Regions from separate parts of the Streptomyces sp. NPDC015661 genome, predicted to be linked through region 4. Evidence: riboswitches for the same ligand, from Rfam matches in the RefSeq annotation. Region 4 holds a riboswitch; each other region holds the start of a gene.
The links. Region 4 has a riboswitch for cyclic di-AMP ahead of ACF07V_RS05035 (transglycosylase SLT domain-containing protein). Riboswitches for the same ligand answer to the same signal wherever they lie in the genome.
Positions count from the first base shown of each region.

Region 1: it holds a riboswitch for cyclic di-AMP, as region 4 does, so the genes downstream of both, ACF07V_RS25520 (M23 family metallopeptidase) here and ACF07V_RS05035 (transglycosylase SLT domain-containing protein) in region 4, are expected to answer to the same signal.
Region 2: it holds a riboswitch for cyclic di-AMP, as region 4 does, so the genes downstream of both, ACF07V_RS33595 (M23 family metallopeptidase) here and ACF07V_RS05035 (transglycosylase SLT domain-containing protein) in region 4, are expected to answer to the same signal.
Region 3: it holds a riboswitch for cyclic di-AMP, as region 4 does, so the genes downstream of both, ACF07V_RS20755 (peptidoglycan DD-metalloendopeptidase family protein) here and ACF07V_RS05035 (transglycosylase SLT domain-containing protein) in region 4, are expected to answer to the same signal.

Region 1 covers NZ_JBIBST010000009.1:285,241-289,440, reverse strand. Annotated here, with positions in the region: gene ACF07V_RS25530 (M16 family metallopeptidase) at 1-532, shown strand, start outside; gene ACF07V_RS25525 (M16 family metallopeptidase) at 529-1,926, shown strand; cyclic di-AMP (ydaO/yuaA leader) riboswitch at 2,126-2,290, shown strand; gene ACF07V_RS25520 (M23 family metallopeptidase) at 2,303-3,073, shown strand; gene ACF07V_RS25515 (GntR family transcriptional regulator) at 3,264-3,947, shown strand; gene ACF07V_RS25510 (HPr family phosphocarrier protein) at 4,142-4,200, opposite strand, start outside.
Region 2 covers NZ_JBIBST010000016.1:20,393-24,592, forward strand. Annotated here, with positions in the region: gene ACF07V_RS33585 (PrsW family intramembrane metalloprotease) at 1-219, shown strand, start outside; gene ACF07V_RS33590 (aldo/keto reductase) at 252-1,199, opposite strand; gene ACF07V_RS33595 (M23 family metallopeptidase) at 1,247-2,344, opposite strand; cyclic di-AMP (ydaO/yuaA leader) riboswitch at 2,356-2,503, opposite strand; gene ACF07V_RS33600 (PP2C family protein-serine/threonine phosphatase) at 2,705-3,919, opposite strand; gene ACF07V_RS33605 (MFS transporter) at 4,056-4,200, opposite strand, start outside.
Region 3 covers NZ_JBIBST010000007.1:297,718-301,917, forward strand. Annotated here, with positions in the region: gene ACF07V_RS20750 (SGNH/GDSL hydrolase family protein) at 1-768, opposite strand, end outside; gene ACF07V_RS20755 (peptidoglycan DD-metalloendopeptidase family protein) at 921-1,865, opposite strand; cyclic di-AMP (ydaO/yuaA leader) riboswitch at 1,870-2,042, opposite strand; gene ACF07V_RS20760 (tyrosine-protein phosphatase) at 2,399-3,220, shown strand; gene ACF07V_RS20765 (DUF6126 family protein) at 3,227-3,382, opposite strand; gene ACF07V_RS20770 (helix-turn-helix domain-containing protein) at 3,402-4,031, opposite strand; gene ACF07V_RS20775 (aspartate aminotransferase family protein) at 4,107-4,200, opposite strand, start outside.
Region 4 covers NZ_JBIBST010000002.1:117,991-122,190, forward strand. Annotated here, with positions in the region: gene ACF07V_RS05025 (phosphocholine-specific phospholipase C) at 1-1,058, shown strand, start outside; gene ACF07V_RS05030 (hypothetical protein) at 1,118-1,720, opposite strand; cyclic di-AMP (ydaO/yuaA leader) riboswitch at 2,097-2,261, shown strand; gene ACF07V_RS05035 (transglycosylase SLT domain-containing protein) at 2,266-3,132, shown strand; gene ACF07V_RS05040 (phosphoribosyltransferase family protein) at 3,116-4,200, opposite strand, start outside.

The sequences.
Region 1 (4,200 bases), on a different contig from region 4:
CGCGTGCGACGCCGCCGACCTGGCCCTGACGGTCCTGGGCGGCGGGGAGTCCTCCCGCCTGCACAACCGTCTGGTCCGCCGCGACCGCACGGCCGTCGCCGCCGGCTTCGGCCTGCTGCGGCTCGCCGGGGCGCCCTCGCTCGGCTGGCTGGACGTCAAGACGTCCGGAGGCGTCGAGGTCCCGCAGATCGAGGCGGCCGTCGACGAGGAGCTCGCCCGGTTCGCCGCCGAGGGCCCCACGCCCGAGGAGATGGAGCGCGCGCAGGCCCAGTTGGAGCGCGAGTGGCTGGACCGGCTCGGCACCGTCGCGGGCCGCGCGGACGAACTGTGCCGGTTCGCCGTGCTGTTCGGCGACCCGCAGCTCGCCCTGACCGCCGTCGACCGCGTCCTGGACATCACCGCCGAGGAGGTGCAGGCGGTCGCCGCGGCCAAGCTGCGCCCCGACAACCGCGCGGTGCTCGTCTACGAGCCCCTGGCGACCGAGCAGAGCGACCACGCCGACGGCGATGACGAAGAGGGAGCGGACCAGTGACCGACGCCGCCGTGTCTTTGACGAGCATGGACTTCCACCCGCAGCCCCGGCCGGGCACCGCGAAGCCGTGGGCCTTCCCGGCCCCCGACCGGGGGAAGCTGGACAACGGTCTGACCGTGCTCACCAGCCACCGCCCCGGCCAGCAGGTCGTCGCGGTGGAGATCTTCCTGCCCGCCCCGCTGGACGCCGAGCCCGCCGGGCTCGACGGTGTGGCGACCATCATGGCCCGCGCGCTCTCCGAGGGCACCGGCGAGCACAGCGCCGAGGAGTTCGCGGCCGAGCTGGAGCGCTGCGGCGCCACGCTCGACGCGCACGCCGACCACCCGGGCGTACGGGTCTCCCTGGAGGTCCCGGTCTCCCGGCTGCCCAAGGCGCTCGGCCTGCTCTCCGAGGCCCTGATCGCCCCGGCGTTCCTCGACACCGAGGTCGAGCGGCTGGTGCGCAACCGCCTCGACGAGATCCCGCACGAGACGGCCAACCCGGCCCGCCGCGCCGCCAAGCAGCTCTCCAAGGAGCTGTTCCCGGCCGAGTCCCGGATGTCCCGGCCGCGCCAGGGCACCGAGGAGACCGTCGCCGCGATCGACGCCGCCGCCGTCCGCGCCTTCTTCGAGGCGCACGTGCGGCCCGGCACGGCCACCGCCGTGGTCGTCGGCGACCTGACGGGCGTCGACCTCGACAAGGTCCTCGCCGAGACGCTGGGCGCCTGGACCGGTGAGCCGGCCGAGCCGCTCCCGATGCCGCCGATCACCGCCGACGACACCGGACGGGTCGTCATCGTGGACCGTCCCGGCGCCGTGCAGACGCAGCTGCTCATCGGCCGGATCGGCGCCGACCGGCACGACCGCGTCTGGCCGGCCCAGGTCCTCGGCACGTACTGCCTCGGCGGCACGCTGACCTCGCGTCTGGACCGGGTCCTGCGCGAGGAGAAGGGCTACACGTACGGCGTGCGCGCCTTCGGTCAGGTGCTCCGCTCGGACGCCGGGGGGAACGGCGCCGCGATGCTCGCCATCAGCGGATCCGTCGACACCCCCAACACCGGCCCGGCACTTGAGGACCTGTGGAAGGTGCTGCGCACCCTCGCCGCCGAGGGCCTCACCGACGCCGAGCGCGAGACGGCCGTGCAGAACCTGGTGGGCGTGGCGCCGCTCAAGTACGAGACGGCTGCCTCCGTCGCCGGGACGCTCGCCGACCAGGTGGAGCAGCACCTCCCGGACGACTTCCAGGCCCAGTTGTACGCGCGCCTGGCCGAGACCGGCACGGTCGAGGCGACGGCCGCCGTGGTCAGCGCCTTCCCGGTGGACCGTCTTGTCACCGTGCTCGTCGGTGACGCGGCGCAGATCGCGGAGCCGGTGCGCGCCCTCGGCATCGGTGAAGTGACCGTCGTGACGGGCTGATTCAGGCCCGAGGCGACAACAGGAGGACCCCGACGACCTAGTTCGTCGGGGTCCTCCGCTTTGTCCGTATTGCAATCAAGGATGATCATTTGCCCTGTGGCATGTCTTACAAAAGGCGTGTCTGGTTGGTGATTGAAAGACGATCCGCATAGCGTCGGTCCGGCTGTCCGTCAGTTGCACGTGCCGCATCCGCGGCATCGGACAGTCATCGCCGAGTCCCCGTCAGGCGCGAGCCTGGGGAGCCGGGGACCCACATGTAGTCCCTGGGGTGAATCGGGCGCCTTCGTCTCGACGGAGGGGCTCGTAGGAGACCTTCCTGCTCCGAACCCGTCAGCTAACCCGGTAGGCGAGAAGGAAGGAAAGGATCAGCCTCTACATGGCGTTCACCCGTGCCACCGGGAAGCATCGTGGTCCGAGCCGGATGGCGCGCCGCAGCGTGGGCATCGCCGGCGTCGCGACCCTCGCCACCACCGGCGTCATCGGAACCCTCGCCTCCCCGGCGCTCGCCGCCGACACGGACAACCGCTCCGTCGAGGACACCGGCCTCACCCAGGTGATCACCGAGGACTCCCTCGTCGACCCGATCAACGCCCAGGCCGCCGCCCAGGAGCAGGAGGCCGACGAGGCCATCGCCAAGGCGAAGGCCAAGGCCGAGGCGAAGCGCAAGGCCGAGGCCCGCGCCAAGGAGATCCGCCTGGAGCGCGAGCGCGCCGCCCGCGAGGCCGAGCGCCGCCGCCTGGCCTCCTTCCAGCTCCCCGTCGCCGGCTCGTACGTCTCCACCGGCTACAAGACCGGCGGCTCGCTCTGGTCCTCCGGCAGCCACTCCGGCATCGACTTCCACGCCGCCTACGGCACCCGGGTGGTCTCCGTCGGCTCCGGCACCGTCGTCGAGGCCGGCTGGGGCGGGGCGTACGGCAACAACATCGTGATCCGGATGAACGACGGCACGTACACCCAGTACGGCCACCTCTCCTCCATCGGGGTCTATGTCGGCCAGACCGTCGAGCCGGGCCAGCAGATAGGCGTCTCGGGCTCGAGCGGCAACTCCACCGGCCCCCACCTCCACTTCGAGGCGCGCACGAGCCCCGAGTACGGCTCGGACATCAACCCCCTCACGTACCTCCGCGCCCGCGGCGTCCAGGTCTGACCCGACCCCGCCGCGCACCGCGTCGCAAAAGCCCCGGCTCGTACTGAGCCGGGGCTTTTCGCTGGCCAAAAGATATCCATGGATTCCGCTGGGGCATCGGAAATTCCGGCGCGCTGCAATAGAGTCGCAGATCGGGCGCAGAACAGGCGCCGAAGGAATTGACTCGCGCGGACCAAGGCGGAGGTCGGACATGCGCATTCCCGCGCACTCGGTATGCACGGCGATCCGGGACGACATCGTCTCCGGCGTGTTCGAGCGGGGCAGCCGGCTGACCGAGGAGCAGCTCGCCCGGCGGTACGGGGTCTCCCGCGTCCCGGTCCGTGAGGCGCTGCGCACCCTGGAATCGGAGGGCTTCGTCGTCACCCGGCGCCACGCGGGCGCCCATGTCGCCGAGCCGACCGAGCAGGAGGCGGCCGATCTGCTGGACATGCGGGCGCTGCTGGAACCGCTGGGGGCCGCGCGGGCCGCGCAGCGGCGCACCGAGGCGCACCTCAAGGTGCTGCGCGGCCTGGTCAGGCTGGGGCAGGAGCGGGCCAGGCGCGGGCAGGGCGAGGATCTGCGCTCGCTGGGCGGCTGGTTCCACGAGACCCTCGCCCAGGCCTCCGGAAGCCCGGCCCTGACGGCGCTGCTCACCCAGCTGCGGCACAAGATCGCCTGGACGCACGTGGTGGACCAGCCGGCCCAGCCGGTGGAGGCCTGGGCCGAGCACGGCGCGATCGTGGACGCCGTGGCGCGGGGCGACGCCGAGCGGGCGAGGTCGCTGACCGCGCTGCACGCGGAGCGTTCGCTGTCGCTGCACCGGCTCAAAATCCCGGGGCGCGGCCGTGTGAGGGTTTCGCAACATGCCGTCAACACGGCGAGTGCCCGGAATTAACACGCACACCGTATACAAAGAATAGGCATTCGGCCGGGGTGTTTGTGCTGCCCCGAAATGGGTCCGGAAATGGGTCGTGAAGTGGGTCTGGAAGTAGGCCCGGAAGTAGGCCCGGAAGTGGGCCCGGTCATGCGAATGGCCGTGGCCGCCGGAATTTTCGGCGGCCACGGCCATTCACCGTAGGGGGACCGGGGTCAGACGGTCTCGGGGAGCTCGTCCAGGCCCTCGGCGACGAGCTTCGCCAGGCGGTCGA
Region 2 (4,200 bases), on a different contig from region 4:
GAGTCCTTCGCGACGACCCTGGCGTTCCTGCGGGACCGGGCCCGGCGCGGCACGGCGGGACCCGACTTCCCGGCCCGGGAGCAGGAGCTGCTGCACCACCTCTGGCAGCGCCGCGCGGTCGCCTCCCCGGCCCTCACGTACGCGGCGCGGGCGACGGGCCGGGCCTGGGCGCCGCCGCAGTACCTGGACTACGACGGCTACAACCCGTACCGGAGTTAGGGGCTGTCCGGCGGGTCAGGGCCGGATGGGTTCTAGGCCTCCGAGGCCTCGGTCAGCAGCTTCAGCTCGGCCTCCGTCAGCTTCAGGTCGGCCGCCGCGACGAGGGCCGGGAGCTGTTCGACCGTGCGGGCCGAGGCGATCGGCGCGGCGACGGTCGGCCGGGCGGCGAGCCAGGCGAGGGCGACGGTGGCGAGCTCCGCCTCGTGCGCCTCGGCGACGGTGTCGAGGGCGGAGAGGACGGCCCGGCCGCGCTCGGTGTCCAGGTGCTTGGCGGCGCCCGCGGCACGGACGCTGTCGATGTCGGCACCGGGGCGGTACTTGCCGGTGAGGAAGCCGGCCGCGAGCCCGTAGTACGGGACGGCCGCGAGCCCGGCCTGCTCGACGGTCTCCAGGAGCGGGCCCTCGTAGGTGTCGCGGGAGACCAGGTTGTAGTGCGGCTGGAGGGCGACGTAGCGGGTGAGGCCCTCGGCCTCGGCGAAGTCGAGGGAGGCGCGCAGCCGCTCCGGGGAGATGTTGGAGGCGGCGACGGCCCGCACCTTGCCGTCCTTCACCAGCTGGTCGAGGGCGGTGACGATCTCCTCGACCGGGACGGACTCGTCGTCGAAGTGCGTGTAGTACATGTCGATGTGGTCGGTGCCGAGGCGGCGCAGGGACTCCTCCGCGCCCGCCTTGATGGTGGGGGCGGAGAGGCCCTTGAAGCGGGGGTGGGCGCCGACCTTGGTGGCGACGACGATGTCGGAGCGGTTGCCCCGGGAGGCGAGCCAGCGGCCGATGACGGTCTCGGACTCGCCGCCCTCGTTGCCCTCGGCCCACGCGGAGTAGACGTCGGCGGAGTCGACGAAGTTGCCGCCCGCGGCGGCGTAGGCGTCGAGGACGGCGAAGGACTCGGCCTCGTCGGCGGTCCAGCCGAAGACGTTGCCGCCCAGGGCCACGGGGAAGACGTGCAGGTCGGAGTCGCCCAGCGTGCGGAGAGAAGTCATGCGTGGATCAACCACGCCCGCCGCTGGGCCTATTCCGTGCGGGTGCCTCAGAGGCTGAGGCCCTTGGAGCGGAGCCAGGCCGCCGGGTCGATGCCGTCGCCGCCGGCGGTGTGGACCTCCATGTGGAGGTGGGCGCCGGTGACGTTGCCGGTGGCGCCGACGCGGCCGATGGTCTCGCCGGTGCTCACGGTCTGGCCGGCGCTGACCAGCATGGACGAGAGGTGGCAGTACCAGACCTCGGTGCCGTCCTCCAGCTCCAGGACGATCCGGTAGCCGTAGGAGCCGGACCAGCCGGCCGACTTGACGGTGGCGCCGTGGACCGCCTTGAGCGGGGTGCCCGTGGGGGCGGCGAAGTCGAGGCCGGTGTGGTAGCCGGAGGACCACATCGAGCCGGCCTGCATGTAGGTGGCGGTGAGGGTGTACGAGGAGACGGGCAGCGAGTAGCTGGCGGCGAGCTGGGCGAGGCGCTCGGCCTCGGCCGCCGCTTCCGCCTTCGCCCTGGCCTCCGCCTCGGCCTTCGCCTTGGCTTCCGCCTCGGCCTTCGCCTTCGCGTCGGCGGCCGCCTTCTCCGCGGCCGCTTCCTTGGCCGCGGCCTCCGCGGCGGCCTTCTCGGCGGCCGCCTTCTCCGCGGCGGCGAGCTCGGCGGCGTCGGCGGAGGCCTGCTGCTGCTCGGCCTGCTGGAGGATGCGGGCCCGCAGGGCCTCGCCCGCGGCGGGGGCGGCGGCCTGCTCGGTGCCCTCGTCGGCCGCGGTGGTGTACGTGGCGGAGGTGAGCGGGTTCGGGTTGGCGCGGTCCGCGCTGACGGGCGCGCTCTCCTCGGGGAGGAGGTCGCCGACGCCGGGGAGGTCGTGGGCGTCCGGCAGGTCAAGGTCGGGGAGGTCCGGCAGCGATATCGCCACCGGGGGCTTCTCCTGCGCGGTGGCGAGGCCGCCCGCGCCGACGGCGGCGATCACGCCGACGCCGAGGACGGTGGAGGAGCGGGCGAAGTTGGAGCGCTGCTTGACGACCCGGTGCCGGCCGCCGGAGCGGCTCTCGGCGCGCAGGGAGCCCTCGGTGGGGTTCCACTCGGTGCCCGGGGCGGCGGGACCCGCACCACCACCGAAGGCATCGAAGGGGGCTTCGGGTGCGGGGGTGTTGGACGCCACGGGGGCGCGCTCCTTTCCTTCCGTCTCGCCTACCGGGTTAGCTGACGGGTTCGGAGCGGGAAGGTCTCCTACGGGCACGCTCGCACGAGTGCGAAGGGGCCCGATTCACCCCAAGTGGTGGTTCCCCGGTTCCTTTTCAGGATTCGGCGCGTGCGCACGGTGCCGCCTCTTGCGACGGCTGGGACGACCGCGCTGCGTTATCGAACGTTAATAGACAGGGGGTCCCGATTCCAAGCCGTTGCCCTTGATCATTCGTTGAATTGAGAGGTAATGGCCCGACTTGACCCCCCTTCAGAGCGAGCCCGTCAAACACTCGCGATCTGACGTTATGTCAATTGTTATCGCAGTGACACCCTTCGACTACGCCTGGTGACCGGACCCGTCCGGCGGCACCACCGGCATCGTCCGGCGCCGCTCGGGCTGCCCCGTCGCCGGGCGGCTCACCGCGAGCAGCGCCATGTCGTCGGTCGCCCCGCCGCCCGTGTGCAGCCGTACGTCGTCCACGAGCGCGTCGAGCAGCTCCTCGGGCCCCGGGAAGATCCGCCCGGCCAGCCGCGCGGCCGGATCGTAGAAGACGCCCTGCGCGTTCCGCGCCTCCGAGAGGCCGTCCGTGTAGAAGAGCAGCGTCGCGCCCGGCGGGAACGGCCGTCCCTCGGCCCGGTCCGGCCACGGCGCCAGGTCGCCCATCCCGAGCGGCAGCGCCGCCTCGCCCGGCTCCAGGGACTCCAGCCGCCCGTCCGCGTGCAGCATCAGCGGAGGCGGGTGCCCGCGGTTGACGACCCGGACGAAGCCGTCGAAGGTCCCGGCTCCGTCGGAGCGCGGGATCTCGGCGAGCACCGCCGTGGTGAACCCCTCGAAGGCGTCGAGCCCGTCCCGGCGGGTGCCCTCCCGGGCCAGCGCCCGTTCGAGCCGCTGCGCCACGCCCTCCAGGGTCCGCTCCTGCTCCGCCGCCTCCCGGAAGGCCCCGATGACGACGGCGACGGCCTCCACGGCGTCCATCCCCTTGCCCCGGACGTCCCCGACCACGAGCCGCACCCCGTGCGGGGTGTCCTGGACGGCGAAGAGGTCCCCGCCGATGAACGCGTCGGCCTGCGCCGCCTCGTACCGCGCCGCGCACTGCAGCCCGCCGATCCGCTCGGCGGGCATCGGCAGCACCGCCTTCTGCGCGGTCTCCGCGATGACCCGCGCCGAGGCGAGCCGCTCGCCGCTGCGGCGCACGACCCGGTTGATGAGGAGCGCGAGCGCGGAGACGGTGACGACGGTCAGGGTCTCGGTGAGGGCGGGGATCTCGTCGACGGTGCCGTTGTAGACGTGCAGCCCGATCGAGGCGAGGACGGCGGCGATCCCGGTGAGCAGGGTGGTCAGCAGGGAGAAGAAGGGTGCGGCGATCAGCGGGGCGGCGGAGAAGAGCGGCGCCGCCGTGTACTCGGGCGGTGTCGCCAGGTCGAAGACGACACCGCCCAGGATGACCAGCGGGGGCAGCGCGCGGATGAACCGCCGGGCGCCGCCGTACGCGGGGCGGCCGCTCTCACCGCCCCGCCGCCCTCCGCCCGCCGCTCCTAGGGGGTGCCCCACCTGTGCTCTCCTGCCCGGTCCGACCGGCCGCGGTCCGCACCGCGCCCTCCCAGGGTGGCCGCCGCCGGACGGGGCGGCGACTCCCACGGGGCCGAGTGGCGTACGGGGGCGGCCGGCCGCCCCACCCCCGACGGCCTCAGTCGGCGTCCAGCCGCCCACTCCGGCCGAGCAGCGCCATCGCCGCCGCGCACACCAGGCCCACCGCGCACAGCACCAGCCACGGCAGCGCCGACCAGCCGGTGACGTCGAGGAGTGCGCCCGTCCCCAGGTTCCCGAGGGTG
Region 3 (4,200 bases), on a different contig from region 4:
GGCCTCGACGTGGTCGCCGGAGCTCTCGCCGCGCAGCCGGCGCCCGATCCACGGCACCAGGTACTCCCTGGCCCAGTGGATGTCGTCGCGGCGCACTTCGAGCGTGCCGCGCGGCGGGACCGGCGGCCAGGGCTGGTCCGGGTCGGCGGGCACCGGCATGCCGAGGACCTGGGCGGCGCGCAGGGCGACGCGGGTGTGTCCCTCGGGCGAGAGGTGCAGCCGGTCGTCGTCCCAGGCGCGCCGGTCCTGGACGGACTTGAGCGACCAGAGGTCGAGGACCGGGCAGTCGTAGCGGTCCGCGATGGCCCGGACGTGTCCGTTGTAGGTGGCGATCTTGCCGCGCAGGTGCTTGAGCAGGGTCACGTCGCGGGTGTCGAAGCCGGTGGTCACCATGACGGTGCCGACGGCGGAGGTCAGGTCGGCGACGGCGCGCTCGAAGCGCTCGGCCACGTCGTCCGGGTCCGTCCCGGGGCGGATGATGTCGTTGCCGCCCGCGCAGAAGGTCACCAGGTCGGGGGCGAGTTCCTTCGCACGGGGTACCTGTTCCGCCACGATCTGGTCGAGGAGGCGCCCGCGTACGGCCAGGTTGGCGTAGCGGAAGTCGTCGTGCTCCGGCAGCTGGTCGGCGAGCAGGACCGCGAAGCGGTCCGCCCAGCCGACGTACGTCCCGTCGGGCCCGGGGTCTCCGACGCCCTCGGTGAAGCTGTCACCGATCGCCGCGTACGACCCGAATGCGTTCTTGTCTGTTGATGTCGAATCGTCTGCCACGGAAACACATCCTTCCCTTTCGGATGTGACCTACGCGACCGTAAGGAAGGGTTGACGGAGGGTGACATATGCCACCGATAAAGATTCCGCCAAGCCGGAATACGCCGGAAGCCCGGCACCTGCGTGCCGGGCCTCGGGAGGGCGACGTGGCGTCAGATGTTCACGCCGTGCTGGCGCAGGGCGGCCAGCGGGTCGATGTCGGAGCCGTACTCCGGCCCGGTGCGCATCTCGAAGTGCAGGTGCGGGCCGGTGACGTTGCCGGTCGCGCCGGAGAGGCCGATCTGCTGGCCGCCGGTGACCGTCTGGCCGGCGGAGACGGAGATCGAGGAGAGGTGGGCGTACTGCGAGAAGGTGCCGTCGGCGTGCTGGATGACGACCTGGTTGCCGTACGCGCCGCCGTCGCCGGCGGAGTAGACGGTGCCGGGGCCGACCGCGACGACGGTGGTGCCGGTGGAGGCGATGAAGTCGACACCGGTGTGGTAGCCGGAGGACCACATGGAGCCCGCGGCGCGGTACGGGGTGCCGATGCCGCCGCTGACGGGGGCGACCCAGCCGGAGGAGGAGGTCGTGCCGGCCGACGAGGAGGACGACGAAGAGGAGGAGGTGGTCGCGGCGGCCGGGGCCGAGGAGCGCTCGCTGCTGCGGGAGGCGCGCGGGGCGTCGCCGTTCTTGCCGGAGCTCTGCGTGCTCTTGTGCGCCTTCGGCGCGGTGGCCTTGGCGGTGCTCTTGGCGCCGAGGGTGAGCTTCATGCCGGGCAGGATCAGCGAGGGGTTCTCGCCGATGACCTGGCGGTTGTCCTTGTACAGCTTCTGCCAGCCGCCCGCGAGGTGGTGCTCGGCGGCGATCTTCGACAGGTAGTCGCCCCGGACGACGGAGTACGTCTTCGGCGCGGCCTTCGCGGTGGCGGGCGCGGCCTCGACGGCGGCCTTCACCTGGGCGACGGCGGGAGCGGCGGCCGGGGCGGCCTGCTCGGCGGCGTGGGCGCCGGTGGCTCCGAGGAGCGGGAGGGCGACGACGGCGCCGCCGGTGCCGGCGGCGGCGATGCCACGGGTCAGGCGGTTGACCTTGGGGCGGCGGTGCTTACCCTTCGCGGGCATGGCGAATTCCTCTCCGTCGCCTGCGAGGTGAGCTGTCGGGTTCGGACTGGAGATGTCCGGCCGCGTTCTCACGCGGCTTCACCCCGAGCCGTCCTTCTTCGAGGGATCGGCGTACTTACCTGGGTCCCCCGCTCCTGCCTCGTACGGGTGAGTGCGGATTCCGGGCGGTGGCAGGATTCGGCGGTCCGACCGGAGTGAGCGCGACGCTAGACGAGTGGGGTCGGCGTGAACAAGCCACGCTTTTCAAGTGCTCGCGGATCGCGTGATATCCGGCCGGAATTCCGGTCACCCTCCGTGGATGACGGTCCCTCGATCTCCTTTTCCCGGGGGGTATTTGGAAAAGACGATCAGGCACGGTCCGTCACGTTTATGACGCTGCTCACGCGCCGATCCCCATCTCCCCTGCAAACGGGGCGGGTTATACCGAACAGCTCAATACGGACAGATCACCCATTCCCGTCCGAGGGGGTGCGTGTTCCGGCCCCCACCCGAGATGATTGCCCCAGGAACCGATCGACAGAACAGGAGCAGCCGTGACGCAGCAGCTGCCGCAGGTCCCGCCCGCCGAAGCCGACGAGCCCGAACTGACGGAGGTCCGCAACTTCCGGGACGTGGGCGGCCTGCCGACGGCGGACGGGCGCGCCGTCCGCTCCGGGCGCCTCTTCCGCAGCGGCCACCTCGCCCACGCGACGGAGGACGACGCCGCCTTCCTCGCCTCGCTGGGCCTGCACACCGTCTTCGACTTCCGCAACGAGGCGGACCGGAGGATCGAGGGCGCGGACGTCGAGCTGCCCGGCGTGCGGAACGTGAACATACCGCTCAACGACCCGGCCGACGGCAAGGAGTTCTGGAAGCTGGTGCGCGACGGCGAGATCGCGCAGCTGCGGGAGATCCTCGGCGACGGCAAGGCGGCCGCCCGAATGTCCCATTCGTACCGCAAGAACGTGCTGGAGCGGACCGAGGAGCACAGCCGTCTCCTCCACTCCATGGCGGAGGAGAGCGTCCCGGCCCTGCTGCACTGCGCGGCCGGCAAGGACCGGGCAGGGGTCGCCATCGCGATCACCCTGCTCGCGGTCGGGGTCGAGCGGGAGGCGATCGAGGCGGACTACGTGAAGTCGAACGCCCCGCACCGCCGCTACAAGGTGCGCCGCAGCTCCACCTCCCCGGACGCGATGTCTCCCGAGGTGATGGAGCTGCTCAGCCCGCTCTTCGACGCGCGGGTGGAGTATCTGCGGGCCGCGTTCGACACGATCGAGACGACCTGGGGCTCGGTGGACGGCTACCTCACCGAGGGCCTGAAGCTGGCCCCGCAGACCCGCGAGCGGCTGCGGGAGCGCCTCCTCACCGAGGCGTAGCCCCGGCTACTGGTTCTGCCCGCCCAGCACGAAGAGCAGGTAGAGGAAACCGGCGAAGAGGTGGCCGGCGATCAGATAGGCGAAGAGCCGGAGCACGAGCCCCTTGGGGAACTTGCCTTCACCGCGCTCCTCGCCGGTGACCGGTACGGACTTCTCGGACATGTCGGTCCTTTCTGGTGCGTCAGCGCCGGTGCGGGGTCCCGTCACCGAGGCACAGCTCGGCGGCGGGGCTCTGCATCAGGGTGTGTACGAAGAGCAGCTCGGCCCCGCCGGGTGTGGCGGCGCCGATCCGGTGCGGGGTGAGCGAGTCGAAGTGCGCGCTGTCCCCGGGGTCGAGCACATGGACGGCCTCGCCGAGCGCGAGCCGCACCCGCCCCTCCAGGACGTGGATCCACTCCTCACCGGGGTGGACGCGCACGATGTCGGCCCGGGTGGCGTACGGCACGTGGACCCGCAGGCACTGGAGGGCGCGCCCGGCGCCGCCCGCCTGCCGGTAGATCCAGCCGTCGGCCTCGACGGGTTCGGAGCGGCCGGCCCGGACGACGGGATCGCGTTCGGGGGGCGTCTCCCCCAGGAGCTCGGAGACCGTCGTACCGTAGATACGGGACAGGGCGAGCAGCATGGGCAGCGAGGGCTGCCGGTTCCCGGTCTCCAGGCGCGAGAGGTGGGCCGGCGAGAGACCGGCCCGCTGGGCGGCGGCCTCCAGGGTGAGTCCCCGGCGGCGGCGCAGGGCCCGCAGCTGGGGGGCGACGTCGGGCAGGACGTCGGGGGTGACAGGGTCCGGGGAGGTGTCCCCGGGGACGTGGTCCATGCGTCCATTCCGCCAGGTTCGTGCCTCTGAGGCAAGTTTCTTGCCTCAGAGGCAAAACCCGCGCCGTGGCAGGCGTCAGCGCTGTGCGATCGCCTGCTTGACCAGCGTCTTCCCGAAGTCCCACATCAGCCCGCCGCCGCCGTGGGCGTCGTCCATGACCTCGGTGAAG
Region 4 (4,200 bases):
ACTCCACGGTGCTGTTCCTCAACTACGACGAGAACGACGGCTTCTTCGACCACGTGCCGCCGCCGGTCGCCCCTCCGGGCACCCCGGGCGAGTACCTCGACGGCGTGCCGATCGGTCTGGGCTTCCGCGTCCCGATGATTGTCATGTCCCCGTGGACCCGGGGCGGCTGGGTGAGCTCCGAGGTCTTCGACCACACCTCGGTGCTGCGCTTCATGGAGACCTGGACGACGGCGCTCGGCACCCCGGCCACCTGCCCCAACATCAGCGACTGGCGGCGGAAGGTGACGGGCGATCTGACCGGCGTCTTCGACTTCGCCCACCCGGTGTACGGAGTGCCCGCCGGCCTCCCCTCGACGGCGAAGGTCATCGGGCAGGCCACCTGCGGCCCGCTGCCGAATCCGGCGCCCCAGAACAACGCGCTGCCCGCCCAGGAGTCCGGCACCCGTCCGGCGCGCGCGCTGCCGTACCAGGTGAACGGCAACCTCGATCGCTTCGAGTTCGGCGCCGCGGGCAAGATCCTGGCCTGGTTCTCGATGACCAACCAGGGCACGGAGGCCAAGCGCTCCGCGCACTTCTCGATCCACCCGCACCAGTACCGGGACACGGCCGCCTGGCAGTACACCGTCGACCCGGGCGGCACGGCCACCGACTACTTCAACATCGGACTCGGCTCGGGCTCGGGGAAGTACGACATCTCGATGATGGGCCCCAACCGCTTCCTGCGCCGGTTCATCGGGGACGCGTCCAAGGCGGGCAAGGCCGTCGAGGTGGCCGCCCGCTTCGCGCCCGAGGCGGGGACGGGCAAGACGGCCCTGTGGTTCAGGATGACGAACACCTCGGCCGGTCCCGTCACCTTCACGATCCGTTCGAACGCCTACCGCTCCGACGGCCCGTGGACGTACACGGTGCCGGCGAACTCCAGCCGCGAGGACTTCTTCAACGCGGTGGCGTACAACGGCGGCTGGTACGACTTCACGATCTCCGCCGACATCGACGGAACCTGGTCGCGCCGGTACACCGGGCACATCGAGACCGGCGCCGCGAGCGTCAGCGGCTGATCCCGCCCCGGGATCCGGGCGGCGGCCGTGCGGTCGCCGTCCGGATCCCGGGCGTGCCGTCAGCGGCCGGCGAGCGCGGCGCGGCGGACCGTGGCGTCGAGGAGGGCGACCGCGTCGGCGGCCGTACGGCCGGGGGCCCGGTTCCACGGCCCGATCAGCTCCTGCCATCCCCGCGAGCGCAACTCGGTCATGATCCAGGCGGCCGCCTCGTTCATGGTGTCCGCGCCGCCGTAGCCGAGCCGGTGGGCTGCGAGCAGGGCCCCACAGACGCACCGTGCGCCGCGCACGTCCCGCAGCTTGTACGGGGCGTTCTGCCAGCCCCACTCCGTCAGCACCAGGCGCGCGTAGCCGAGGTGGACCGAGGGGCGCAGCTCGGGCTGTCCGATGCGGCGCCAGGCGTGCAGCCGGTCCGGCAGTACGGCTCCGAGGCGCCCCGGGAGCCGGCGCTCGACGGGCAGCGCCGGCGGCAGGGCGGCGAGCGCGTCGGCGACGAGCCGGTCCACGGGCACACTGAGCAGCTCCCGCCAGCCCTCCTCCGCGGGTGGCGAGGGCTCCGGGGCGTTCCAGTCCGTGACGATCCGCTGCCAGGTGGCGCTCTCGAAGAGGGCGGCCGCCTCGCGGTCGAGGGCGTCGGGGCTGAGCTGGGAGGTGGAAGGCGGCATGGGGGTGGCTCCTGGGTCGACTCCCTCCATCTTTCAAGACGAATGTCGGTTTTGCGACTTTTGCTCCCACTCGGAGAGTCGCCGGGAGGAACACGCCCCATCGCGGGGATTCCCCCCCTAATTACCCACCCCGGAATTACACCCCAAATTCGGACATTGCACTCCGGGTGATGCGACTCACTCGGGCAACCCGGTCGCCCGGCGACTCCTTCCCCCACCCCGTACCGGACAAGGAAGTTCGGCACCCCGGGGACGGCATCGATCTTGAATTCACCGAATTCATTGATCCATTTAACGGCACACGGCAACCACTCCCCTTGTTATCCGTCGCATTACTGGCCTACGGTCACCTCCATTCGAGCGGAACGCCCAATCCTGCCGCCGCTCGCTAAACCTCCCTTTTCACCCGACGGCAGGAGCGGGGGACCCACGAATACGCCGGTCCGGATTCCGGAACGGCTCGGGGTGAAGCCGCGTGCGCGCGGCCGGACAGCTCCCGTCCGAACCCGACAGCTCACCCCGCAGGCGCCGGAGAGGAAACCGTCATGCCTGCTCACGGTAAGCACCGCCGCCCCCGCCGCGTCCGCGTCTCGCGCGGCCTCGCCCTGGTCGGCACCGGTGGCGCCGCCCTGACCCTGCCGCTCATCGCCCCGGCCGTCGCCGGCGCGGCGCCCGTCTCCGGCGCCCCGCAGATCGCCGCCCAGTCTTTCGCCGCCCCCGCCGCGCCGGTCGCGGCCAAGGCGCCCGCCGCCCCGGCCGCCGCGCACACGTACACCGTCGTGAGCGGCGACTCGCTTTCCCTGATCGCCCACAAGAAGGGAATTCAGGGCGGCTGGAAGAGCCTTTACCGTGTCAACAAGAGCGTCGTGGGTGACAATCCGTCACTCATTCGCCCCGGTCTCGAACTGACGATTCGTCGGGATTCCGCGAAGGCAGCCCCCGCGAAGGCGAAGAAGTCCGCCACGACGGAGCGCGCGAGCCGCTCCGCGCACCGGTCGGCCACCCCCGCCGTCGCCACCGGTGCGGGCGCCTCGGCCGCCGCGGCCGCCCCGGCCGCCGTCAAGGCGGCCCCGGTCGCCGCCACCAACTACGCCGACAACCTCGACGGCTGGATCCGGGAGTCGCTGGCCATCATGGGCCAGCACGGCATCCCCGGCTCCTACGACGGGATCCTCCGCAACGTCATGCGCGAGTCCTCCGGCAACCCCCAGGCCATCAACCTCTGGGACTCCAACGCCGTCGCCGGCACCCCGTCGAAGGGCCTGCTCCAGGTCATCGAGCCGACCTTCCTCGCCTACCACGTGCCCGGCACGTCCATGGACCTGTTCGACCCGGTCGCCAACATCACCGCCGCCTGCAACTACGCGGCCGACCGCTACGGCTCCATCGACAACGTCAACTCGGCGTACTGACCGCCTGCCGCCGGAAGTGCTCCTGGAACCAGGAGGTGGCGAGGTCCGCCACCTCCTCCAGGGCACCCGGCTCCTCGAAGAGGTGACCGGCGCCGCCCACGACGGAGAGCCGGTTCTCACAGCGCAGCAGGGCCAGGGCCCGCCGGTTGAGGTCCAGGACCAGCGCGTCCGCGCCGCCCACCACCAGCAGCGTCGGGGCACGCACCCGGGCCAGGTGCTCGGCGGCGAGGTCCGGCCGGCCGCCGCGTGACACGACGGCGCTCACCGGGGACGCGGGATCGCCCGCCGCCCACAGCGCCGCGGCCGCGCCCGTGCTGGCGCCGAAGTACCCGAACGGGAGTCCCGTGCTCTCGGGCCTCGCGGCCAGCCACTCCGTGGCCCCGGCGAGCCTTCCGGCCAGGAGCGGGGTGTCGAAGACATGCGCCCGGTCGGTCGCCTCCGACTCGGTCAGCAGGTCGAAGAGCAGCGTCCCCAGGCCCGCCCGGTTGAGCGCCGCGGCGACGGCCCGGTTCCGCGGGCTGTGGCGGCTGCTGCCGCTGCCGTGGGCGAACAGGACGATGCCGCCCGCGTCCTCGGGCACCGCCAGGCGCCCACTCAGGGTGACCCCGCCGACCGGGATCCTCACGTCCGTGTCCCGCACGACGGGGGCCCGCGTGGCCCTGTTCCGCTCCAGGCAGGCGATCACCTCGGCGTCCGGGGTCTGCGAGAAGTCCCGGTAGAACTGCCCGATCGCGAAGAACAGCTCCGGCGCGTGCACGCTGACGGTCTCGTCGGCCTCGCCACCGAGGCGGGCCGTCCAGCCACGCGGCGCCACCGGGACCGCGAGGACGATCCGGGCCGCGCCCCGGGCCCGTACCACCCGGCAGGCCGCCAGCGCCGTGGCCCCGGTGGCCAGCCCGTCGTCGACCACGACGACCGTCCGCCCTTCGAGGGGCACCGACGGCCGGCTCCCCCGGTAACGCAGGGAGCGCTGCTCCAGCTCGGCGTGCTCCCGCTCCTCCACGGCGGCGAGATCGCGCTCTCCCACCCGGGTCTCCAGGAGCACCCGCTCGTTGAGCACCCGCACAC